One region of the Salinicola sp. RZ23 genome, then DNA from elsewhere that is predicted to be linked to it. Evidence: predicted binding sites of a transcription regulator. Region 1 holds the regulator's gene; the other holds the start of a gene.
What was found. The regulator PhoB, encoded in region 1, activates phosphate uptake and scavenging genes when phosphate is short. The targets are predictions, from matches to a motif close to TGTCATANNNNTGTCANA.
Positions count from the first base shown of each region.

Region 2: a site for PhoB is predicted at 3,239-3,256, ahead of DOM67_RS04225 (glycosyltransferase family 1 protein). Genes of this name have one in related genera too.

Region 1 covers NZ_PZJK01000001.1:254,490-260,077, reverse strand. The annotation lists gene DOM67_RS01105 (glutamine synthetase) at 1-155, opposite strand, end outside; gene DOM67_RS01100 (amino acid permease) at 192-1,706, opposite strand; gene ubiA (4-hydroxybenzoate octaprenyltransferase) at 1,981-2,898, shown strand; gene phoB (phosphate regulon transcriptional regulator PhoB) at 3,083-3,772, shown strand; gene phoR (phosphate regulon sensor histidine kinase PhoR) at 3,781-5,118, shown strand; gene DOM67_RS01080 (methyl-accepting chemotaxis protein) at 5,397-5,588, shown strand, end outside.
Region 2 covers NZ_PZJK01000005.1:85,991-91,578, forward strand. The annotation lists gene DOM67_RS04215 (lysylphosphatidylglycerol synthase transmembrane domain-containing protein) at 189-1,187, opposite strand; gene DOM67_RS04220 (polysaccharide deacetylase family protein) at 1,184-1,975, opposite strand; gene DOM67_RS04225 (glycosyltransferase family 1 protein) at 1,968-3,101, opposite strand; gene DOM67_RS04230 (exoribonuclease II) at 3,320-5,260, opposite strand; gene DOM67_RS04235 (NAD(P)-binding oxidoreductase) at 5,381-5,588, opposite strand, start outside.

The sequences.
Region 1 (5,588 bases):
AGGGCGGCGAAGAACTTGTCCCGCTGCATGTACTTGCCGCGCATCACCCCATCGATGTCGAACATGCCGACCTTGACGTGGCTCAGCCCGCGCGCCTCGACGAGTTCGCGCGCCTGGGCGGCGGTACGCACGGTTCTGGCTTGGTGATCACTCATGGCCGTTCCTCGCTCACGCTGTCAGGGGGATCGGGGTTACGCCGCGCGACCATCGTCGTCGTCCGCGGCCTGCTCGCCTCGCTGCATGGCGAACTCCTCCTCCGGCGACAGGATCAGACGGTGCCGCCCGATGAAGGCGAAGTAGCAGATACCCACCGCCAGCCACAGGGCGACGCCGATCACGCCGACCCGGTAGGTGCTGTCGCTGAGCTGGAAGTAGATCGTCATCAGCGCGATGACGATGGTCGCCACGGCGCCGGGAATCCCGAAGGGACTGCGGTAGGGGCGCTCGATATGAGCATGATGGCGGCGCAACAGGATGAAGGAGAGGGCCTGGGCGATGTAGGAGCACATGGCGCCGAATACCGCCATGTTGAGCAGGGTACCCCCGATCACCGCAGAGCCCTCCTGGGTGCCGAGACCGAAGAAGCAGATCAGCATGATCGTCAGGCCCACCAGCGCGCCGCCGATCATCGCCACGTGCGGCGTCTTGCGCGTGCCGTGGGTCACCGAGAGGAAGGTGGGGAAGTAGCCGGCACGGGAGAGCGAGTAGATCTGGCGGCCCTGGGCGAAGATGATGGTATGGAAACTGGCGATCAATCCGACCAGCGCCAGCAGCGCGAGGAACTTGGCCGTGCCGGCACCGAAAATGGCCTGGAAACCGTCCAGCAGCGGCTCGCCGGACTGGCTCAGGGCATAGGCGCCGACGCCCACCACCGACGGGTTGAGCACCAGGATCAGCGTGGCAGAGATGATCAGGGTAGTGATGCCGAGCAGGATGCCGCGCGGCATGTCACGCCGCGGGTCGACCGACTCCTCGGCGGCCAGCGGCAGCTGCTCGATGGCCAGGAACAGCCACACCGCAAAGGGCATTGCCGCCAGCGCCCCGCCGATGCCCATCGGCAGCAGCGGCCCGTAACCGCCTGCGAGCTCACCGCCGCCGGGTGCGATGTTCAGCGCCCAGGTCGAGAAATCGAGATGGGTGAAGGCGCTGAACCAGAACACCACCAGGACCGCCAGCGCCAGCAGGGTCACCGCCAGCGTCACCCGGAACGAGAGCTCGACGCCGACGATGTTGAGGCCGACGAACAGCAGATAGCCCAGCAGCCACCACACCGGCTGGAACGCCGCTGGCGTCTCGAAGATGCTGCCCAGATAGGCGCCGATGAAGAACACGATCACCGCCGGCGTGAGCACGTACTCGACGTTCTCGCAAAGCCCGGTGACGAAACCGCCCCAGGGCCCCATGGAGGAGCGCGCGAAGGAGTAGGCGGCGCCGGTGTGCGGCAGGGCCGGCGACATCTCGGCGATACAGAAGGTCAGGCCCAGATACATCACCGCGATGATCGCGGTGGCGATCGCCATGCCGCCCCAGCCGCCCGAGGCGAGCCCCAGGTTCCAGCCCGAGTAGTGGCCCGAGATCACCGCCCCCACGCCCAGCGCCCAGAGCGACCAGGGGCCGGCGTGGCGGCGCAGGCCGCGCTTGTCGAAGTAGCTGGCATCCTGCTGCTGGTAGTGGATGCCGGCGGAGGGTTTAGCGTGGTTTGTCATTGTTCTACTCCCAGGATCGAGCCACCCAGTCTCGCGATCCCACTGCCGCCAGCGTCGTCGACACCCCCGGGGCGACGCCGACCTACGCTGACCGCGCCCACCTCGAGTCTGAGCACGTCGGGGAGACAAAAGCAATCCCTATCGCGACGGCCCGTCCCCTATCGTGCCCTCATCGCCACGTCCATCGCTGCGCCCACTGCCGCACCTCGCTGCCGGCGGGGTTGTGGTGTAAGGTCCAGCCAGTCGCGTCCCGCTCGCCGTTCTGGAGAATTCGATGTCAGCCGCCGGCCCCGATTCCGTCACCGTCGCCGACCCCGCGCCACGCCCCCGGGGCCTGGCTCGCCTACCCGATTTCCTGCGTCTGACCCGGCTCGACAAGCCGATCGGCACCTGGCTGCTGATGTGGCCCACGCTGTGGGCGCTGTGGCTCGCCGCCGGCGGCCTGCCGGATCGCGCCAACCTGATCATCTTCGTGCTCGGCGTCTATGTGATGCGCGCCGCCGGCTGCGTGGTCAACGACTACGCCGATCGCAAGATCGACGGCCACGTCAAGCGCACCCGCGAGCGCCCGCTGGCCACTGGTCGCATTCGCGAGCGCGAAGCCAAGATCCTGTTCGCGGTGCTGGTGGCGGCCGCTTTCGTACTGGTCTGCTTCACCAATCTGCCCACGGTCCTGCTCTCCTTCGTCGGCGTGGCGCTGGCCGCGCTCTACCCCTTCATGAAGCGCTACACCCATCTGCCCCAGGTGGTACTGGGGCTGGCGTTCTCGTGGAGCATCCCGATGGCGTTCATGGCGGTGAGCCGCAGCGTGCCGATGGAGGCGTGGCTGCTGCTGCTGGCCAATCTGGCCTGGACCGTGGCCTACGACACCCAGTACGCCATGGTCGACCGCGACGACGACATCAAGATCGGCGTGAAGTCCACCGCGCGCCTGTTCGGCCGCGCCGACAAGCTGATCATCGGTCTGCTGCAGCTGGCCACGCTGGCGCTGCTGGCCTGGATCGGGGCACGGCTGACGTTGGGCGGGTTCTTCTGGCTGGGGCTGGCGGCGATGGCGGCGACCTTCCTCTATCAGCAGTGGCTGATCCGTGAGCGCGAGCGCGGCCCCTGCTTCCAGGCCTTCCTCAACAACTTCTGGTCGGGGCTTCTGCTGTTCGCCGGCGTGGTGCTGAGCCTGTGGCCGGTGCTATGAGCCGCTGAGGGCATCGGCCGCTGACCGCCGCGCGGAGCGATGATCTCGACGCTGGCTCGTGCCGGGATGACACCGATGTCATGTATTTGTCATATTTCCACGCTGTAATCGTCACCGTTCTGTCACGGCCGGAAGGTTGTCCGCTGTACGCGCACATCCACCGGCGGCTCACTCGAGGCCTGTCATGAGCTCCAAGACCGTACTCATCGTTGACGACGAGCCCTCCATCCGCGAAATGATCGCGGTGGCACTGGAGATGGCCGACTATCGTGTGCTGGAGGCGGACAACGCCCAGAGCGCCCACGCCATGGCGCTGGATCACAAGCCGGACCTGATGCTGCTCGACTGGATGATGCCAGGCACCAGCGGGATCGAGCTGGCGCGCCGACTCAAGCGCGAGGAGGCCACCGCCGAGATGCCGATCATCCTGCTCACCGCCAAGGGCGAGGAGGACAACAAGGTGCAGGGGCTCGAGGCGGGCGCCGACGACTACATCACCAAGCCGTTCTCGCCGCGCGAGCTGGTGGCCCGGCTCAAGGCGGTGCTGCGCCGGGCCACACCGCCGGGCATCGAGGAGGCGGTCGAGGTCGAGGGGCTCAAGCTCGACCCCGCCAGCCATCGCGTCACCTCCCACGGCAGCGCGCTCGAGATCGGCCCCACCGAGTACCGCCTGCTGCAGTTCTTCATGACCCATCAGGAGCGCGCCTACACCCGCAGCCAGTTGCTCGATCAGGTCTGGGGTGGCAACGTCTACGTCGAGGAGCGCACCGTCGACGTGCATATCCGCCGGCTGCGCAAGTCGCTGGGTGAGACGCATCAGCATCTGATCCAGACGGTTCGCGGCACCGGTTACCGCTTTTCGATCAGGGAGTAAGTCGCAGCGTGCGCTACTGGATCAACGAACTGTGGCGCCTTGGCTACATGCTGTTCGGGCTCGGCGCGATGGGCACGCTGCTGGGCGAACTGTTCGACGCGCTGTTCGCCGGCCTCGGCTGGGGGCTGGCCGCGGGGCTAGGGCTCTATGTCTTCCTGCATCTGCGCCATGTGCGCCTGCTCTATGTGTGGCTGCTGCGCCATCCGCGCGAGGCGCCACCACCCGGCACCGGAGTGTGGGGCGATCTGTTCGACCGTCTCTACACCTACCAGAAGGCACAGAGCCAGATGCAGCGCCGGCTGCGCGATATCCTGCGGCGCATCCAGGACTCCTGCGAGGCGATGCGCGACAGCGTGGTGATGCTCGATCCGCGCGGCGACCTGGAGTGGTGGAACAGCGCCGCCTCCGACATGCTCGGCCTGCAGCCCGACCATGACCGCGGCCAGCCGATCACCAACCTGCTGCGCGATCCGCGCTTCGTCGACTACTTCGAGGCCCGCGACTACCGCGAGCCGCTGATGATCCCCTCGCCGATCGACGCCGCCCATACGCTGCAGTTCCATATCACCCTGTTCGGCGATGATGAACGCCTGCTGATGGTGCGCGACGTGACCCGGCTGCATCAGCTGGAGATGATGCGCCGCGACTTCGTCGCCAACGTCTCCCACGAGCTGCGCACACCGCTGACCGTGCTGGCCGGCTATCTGGAGACCTACTCCGACCATGCCGAACAGCTGCCGACGCGCTGGCAGCGAGGCTTCTCGCAGATGCAGGCGCAGACCACACGCATGCAGAACCTGGTCGAGGATCTGCTGCTGCTGTCACGGCTCGAGATCGACAGCCCCGACAACGACCGCGACCTCCTCGATGTCCGCGTCCTGCTCGAGAGCGTCGTCGACGACGCCCGCGGGCTCAGCGCGGGGCGCCAGCAGATCGCGCTGCAGGTCGACGAAACGCGCCATCTGGTCGGCAACACCAAGGAGATCCGCAGCGCGGTCTCCAATCTGGTCTTCAATGCCGTGCGCTACACCCCCGAGGGCAGCCGCATCACGCTGCGCTGGAAGCCTTGGCACGACGGCGCCGCAATCGAGGTGGAAGATGATGGCGAGGGCTTCGATCCGGTACACATCCCACGCCTGACCGAGCGCTTCTACCGCGTCGACAAGGGGCGCAGCGCCGCCACCGGCGGGACCGGCCTGGGACTGGCCATCGTCAAGCACGTGCTGCTGCGTCACGACGCTCAGCTCGAGATCGTCAGCCGGCCCGGCATGGGCGCCCGCTTCCGCTGCGCCTTCCCCGCCACGCGGCTGATCGAGGCCGACTCAGGCTCGACGCCCTCCCCCTGAGCGACGCCGTCACGGCCATGCCGGCCCACGGCGATCGCTGCTCGCATGCCGGCCAGCACTCCCACCTGCCAGCACTCCCTCCCGATCCTATCGCCAGAATGGCTGATCGCGTTTTACCGCGCCGGCGTGCCACCCTCCGGCCGGCTTCCGAGTTCCACATCGCAACAGTGCGAATCGTTATCTCAATCTTAAGTAGAAACTGCCGATAAAGGGGGCGGACTAATAATCCATTCCTCTAGATGAATCGGCAGATACCTCGGATAAGGACGGTTTTCGCGATGACGATGCGGCAAAAACTCTGGATCACGGTGGGACTGATGTGGTTCGGCATGCTGGTGCTGGTGGGCTGGATGGCCCTGGAAAAGCGCGACACCTTGATGGCCGAGCGCGTCAAGGGCCTCAAGAGCTTCGTCGCCAGCGCCCAGACGCTGGTGCAGCGCTACGCCGATCGCGCCGCCCAGGGCGAGTTC
Region 2 (5,588 bases), on a different contig from region 1:
GGGCCGTTTTGCGTTCTGGGATGGCTATGTCAGGGGGTGATCGCCGGCGGCGCTTTCGACCTTTCGGCACCGGGGAACAGGGCCGTAAAGGGAGTCGGCGCGTTACTGAGAATCAGTGTGGGGAGCTTGGGCCAGCGATCTCCCCGGCGGGAGATCGGGCGTGTGTGGCGCCGATCGCTAGCTGGCGATCAGCGCTGCTGGCGCCGGGCCATCATGCGCAGGAAGGCACGGCCGGCGGTGGCGAGAAAGATCGGGAAGCCTGCCAGCAGATAGAAGTAGTAGGTGACGAAGCGCCAGATCAGTACCGAGGCGGCTGCCGCCTGGGCGCCGATCAGCGGGGTCAGCAGCGCCGAGGAGGTGAGTTCGGCACCGCCGGCGCCACCGGGCAGGAAGCTCAACTGACCGGCGGCCATCGACACCATCTGTACCAGGAAGGTCCAGGCCCAGTCGATATGCTGCCCCAGTCCCTGGACCACCAGGAACAGCACGCTGTAGCGCACCAGCCAGTGAGCGCAGCAGAGCAGGAAGATGGCGAACAGCAGCCAGCGCGGCAGGCGCAGGGTTTCGACCAGCGAGTTGCGGAAGTGCAGCAGGCGGCGTGCCAGGCCGAAGCGAGAACGCCGCTTGACGTTGAGCTTCTCGAGCCAGCGCCCGGTCACCTGCATCACCCGGTTGTAGTGGCTCAGGGTCAGCCACAGGATCACCAGCGCGCTGACCAGCAGGGTGGTGGGCAGGCCCACCAGCCAGCCCAGCTGGAGATCGACCGCTTCAATCAGCACATAGGCGGCGACGCCGACCAGCCCGGAGAGGAAGAACAGCAGGTCGGTGAGCTGATCGACGGCGAAGATCGCCGAGGACTGCGCCGGGCGTACGCCGCGCCGGGCAAGCAGGCCGAGCAGGGTCAACGGTCCACCGGTGCCACCGGGGGTGGCGCAGATGGCGAATTCGGTGGCCATCACAATCGAGAAGGCGCGCACCTGCGACAGCTTGCCGGCGCGCCCGGCCAGTAGCAGGCGCAGGCGCAGGGCGTTGAGATTCCAGCACACGAAGATCATGCCCAGCATCATCAGCAGCAGCGAGGTGGGGAAGCTGCGCAGTTCGGTGACGATACCGCGGCCGCCGATCAGCAGTGGAATCGCCAGTGCCGCCACCAGGCCCAGCACCAGGCACCAGATGATACGCTTCATGCCGCCGAACGATCCTTGCGCGTGGCGAGATCGGGGGCGTGGTGGTCCAGCCAGTGCTGCTTGGTCACCGCTTGACGTCCCTCGCCCAGGAGCTGCTCCACCAACCGGTACCAGTAGTCGTAGGAGGAGCGATAGCGCATGTCGACCGGATGCAGGGCCAGGCGCAAGAGCGGGGCCTGCTGGAAGCGCCGCTGCTGGATCGCGCTGACCACGCGCGACATGCCGCGCCGCCAGGCGCTACGCGCGCTCCACACGATGCTCGGTGCGCTGAGCGGCTCGAAACCGGGCAGGCGGTAGAGCTGCTGCGGATCACTGGTGTAGGTGAAGGGGCGCTGGCCCAGCGCGGCGCGGGTACCCTGACTCATCAGCCAGGCCGGGGCGACGAAGCCGCCATGGGGCCAGCCGCAGGCATCGAACTGGGCCATGCCGTCGTCGAGCAGGGCGCCGGCGGTAGCCTGATCGAGGGTGTAGAACTCACCCTCCCAGGTGTAGATGCGGCGCATGTAGAAGTCGTGCAGGGTGCGCGGTCGAGGCGCATCGTCACGGTGGAAGTAGCCGTGCAGCACCAGCTCGTCGCCGTGGGCCAGGCGTTGATCCAGAACCCGGCGCAGGCTGTCGCTGTGGCGACACTCGCCGCGACCGTGGAAGTCGGGCACCACCAGCCAGGTGATCGGAATCGGGCCGAACCGCTCGCTCAGACGGTCGATCGCCGCGACGAAACCTTGATAGTCGGGCCAGGTTTCCGGGGCGATGTCGTGCAGTACCAGCGAGAAATGCCGTTCAGCCATGTTGCGATCCATGCTGCGCCGCGCCAGCGCTGGCGGTGGCGCTGGTGAGGCGGCGGTAGTGCGTGAGGAGGCCGTCGATGACGATATCCCAGTCGTGGTGGCGCTCGACGTAGCGGCGCGCCCGGCGCCCAGCCTGCTCGGCATCGTGCTGGGTGAACAGCTCGCGCACCGCGCGTGCCATGTCGGCGGGGGAGTGCGGCTCGCTGAGCAGGCCACAGCCCAGCGGCACGTTCTCGGCCAGCGCACCGGCCCGGGCGGCGATCACCGGGATCCCGCTGGCCATCGCCTCGAGGGCGACCAGACCGAAGGTCTCCTGGGTGCCGGCGTGGACCAGGGCATCGCTCGAGGCGAGCCAGCCGGCGACTTCCTCGGTCGGGGTGTAGCGGTCGATCACGCTGACGTTGTCAGGCGTCTGACTGGGCATGCTGGGGCCGACCAGTAGCAGGTGGTAGCCCTTGCCCAGCTGACGGGCCATCTCCAGCAGGTGATGCAGGTTCTTCTCGCGCGAGCCGCGGCCGACGAAGATCAGAAGCTTGGTATCGTCGTCGAGGCCGAGCTTGGTACGCAGGGCCGGATCGCGGAACCGTGGGTGGAAGCTCTCGAGGTCCACCCCCAGCGGCTGTACCGCGACATGCTCGATACCCAGTCGGGTCAGGCGCTCGGCCATCACCCGGCTGGGCGCCAGCACCTGGTCGAAACGTCGGTAGAGCCGGTAGACGTAGCGCTCGACCAGCCGGTCGGTGCCGCTACCGAGGCGATTGCTGATCAGGCGCGGCAGGTCCGAGTGATAGAAACCGACCACCGGCACGTCGAGCTTGCGTCCGGCGTCGAGCGCGGCCCAGCCGGTGACGTAGGGGTCGCCCGCTTCGATGATGTCCGGCTTGACGCGCAGCAGCTCACGTTCCCAGCCGCGACGGCGCAGCGGAAAGCGATAGCCCTGACTGAACGGCAGCGGCGGCGAGGGCACCTCGTGCACACCGTCATGGGAGACCAGCTCGGCACCGGGGATCAGCAGGCTGCAGGTGACCCCGGGGAGTTTGGCCAGACGCCGGTGCTTGGCGTCGAGGTAGGTACGAACCCCGCCGCTGGCGGGGGCATAGAACATCGTGACGTCGGCAATATGCAACGAGCCGCTCCTCTAAAAAACGATCCCTGTCGATACGGCGCATTCCGAGAATGGCGATGACGCCAGAAAAGACCGGATGACGGAGTGCCGGCGGATCGCTCACGCCGGACGTTGAAGGTCTTTCCTAGACAGCAGTATATCGTGTCGCTGTCACAGGGTGTTCACACCATGGTGGTAGCCTGCTTGCGCCGTCCGTGGCGCAGGCGGCTCGTTTCATGTCACTCGGCGGGTGTCGCCACCAGCGAGCGGGTCGCTTCGCGCGCCTCGACGAGCTTGACGCGCAGCGTGCCGCCCAGCTGATAACAAGGTTCGCCGGCGATCTGGATACGGCCTTCCTTGTCGTCGATCGCCACCTGATTGCGGTCGCTGTGCAGCATCGGCGCGGGGATGAAGGCGGTGGCGCCGTTGGCACTCAGTCGCACGCGCATGCCGCCACGACGGATATCGATGATATCGGCGTCGTACACCGTGCCTTGATCGAGGGATTGACCCAGATAGCGCACATAGAGCCAGTCTTTGACGTCACGTTCGGCCATTCGGTTCAGTCGCCGACGTTCGGTCAGTTGCTCGGTCAGTCGCTGGCTGGCCTCGGCCGGTGCCGCTTCACCCTTGAGCACCCCCTTGATCAGGCGATGGTTGACCATATCGCCGTACTTGCGGATCGGCGAGGTCCAGGTGGCATAGGCCGGCAGACCCAGCCCGAAGTGGGGGCCTGGGCGGGCGGACATGTTGGTGTAGCCCTGGAAACGGCGCAGGCGAGCGTCGAGCCAAGCGTCCTCACGGTCATCCAGCGCCCGGCGCAGCTCGCGGTAGCGCGGCAGCTCGCTGAGCTGTTCGCGCTCCACCTCGATCCCCTGGGCGGCCAGGAACTCCAGCGCCGGGTCGAGCTTCTCCGGCTCGAAGGCGTGGTGGACGTTGAAGATCCCGTGACCCACTTCCCGCGACAACAGGTCGGCGCAGCAGGCGTTGGCGACGATCATCGCCTCTTCGATCATGCGCTGGCCGGTACGGCGGGTCTCGGTACGGATATCGAGCACGTTGCCGGCGTCGTCGAGATCGAAGACGTAGTCGGGGCGATCCTTGAATACCAGGGTATGCTGCTCGCGCCAGGCCGCGCGGGCCTGGGCCAGGTCCCTGAGCGCCTCGAGCTGGGGGGCGATCGCCGCCGCCGGTGCTGCGGCGTCGTTCACCCCTTCGAGCCAGTCGGAGACGTCATCGTAGACCAGCCGCGCCTGGGAGCAGATGGTCGCGGCGAAGAAGCGGTACTCGCCGAGGGTGCCGTCGCGGCCTACCTGCAGACGGCAGGCGAGCACCGGGCGCTCGACCTCCGGCTTCAGCGAGCACAGGTCGTCGGCCAGCGCCTCCGGCAGCATGGTCACGTTCTGGCCCGGCAGGTAGACGGTGAAGGCGCGGGTGCGCGCCTCCTGGTCCGCCGGGTGGGACTCGTCGACATAGGCGGTGGGATCGGCGATCGCCACCGTCAGGGTCCAGCCGTCGTCGCTGGTCTCGACGCGCAGGGCGTCGTCCATGTCGCGGGTCTTCTCGCCGTCGATGGTGAAGAACGGTTCGGCGGTGAGATCCTCGCGGGTCAGCCCCTCTTCCTGCAGCGGCCAGGCCTCGGCGGCCGGCGGGCACTCCTGCTCCAGCGCATGGCGCGCCAGGGTCACTCGCCACGGCACGGCGGGGTCGTCACGCTTGACCACCAGCTCGTCGATCTGGGTGAAGAAGCCGCGGTCGTCGGGGCGCAGCGGATGGCGCACCAGACGTGCCACGACCCAGTCGCCGTCGGCGATGCTCGCCTCGTCGAGGGAGCGCTTGATACGCGCCTTGAGCGGCTGGTTGATCGAAGGATGATCGGGGATCACCGCGAGACGACCCTCGCGCAGCTGCACGCGGGCAATGAAGCGATCGAGGGAGGCTTCCAGAAGCTTTTCAGGCTCGGCCTGCTTCTTGTCGCCATCCTCCTTGATCGCGGCCTCGATACGATCGCCGTGCAGAACCTGCTTCATGGCGGGCGGGGGAATGAAGTAAGAGGTACCGTCCTCGGTCTCGAGGAAACCGAAGCCCTTGTCGGTGGCTTTGATGGTGCCCTGGGCACGCGGGGTATTGGCGCGGATGTCTTGCTTCAGCTGGGCCAGAAGAGCGTTGTTCTGCAGCATCGTATCGAATCGGTCGTTGGGCGAGAGCGACACTATACGGATTCCGGCGTTTTCACGCCAACCCGCCGCGCCGGCCGGACTGTCACCCGGCCGGCGCGGTGCAACTGTGGGTCCGTCGTCTCAACCCGCGTTCACCGCCTCGGCGATCGGGGTGGCGCCATCCAGCAGCACATACTCGCGGGCCGGGGCGCGGTGGTTGAGCACCGCCAGGGCAAAGCTGGCGACGTTGTCCCGCGACACCTCGCCGCTGGTCGAAGCGTCCTGCGACAGGGTGACGCGGCCGCTGCCCGCGGTATCGGTGAGGCGCCCCGGACGCAGCACCGTCCAG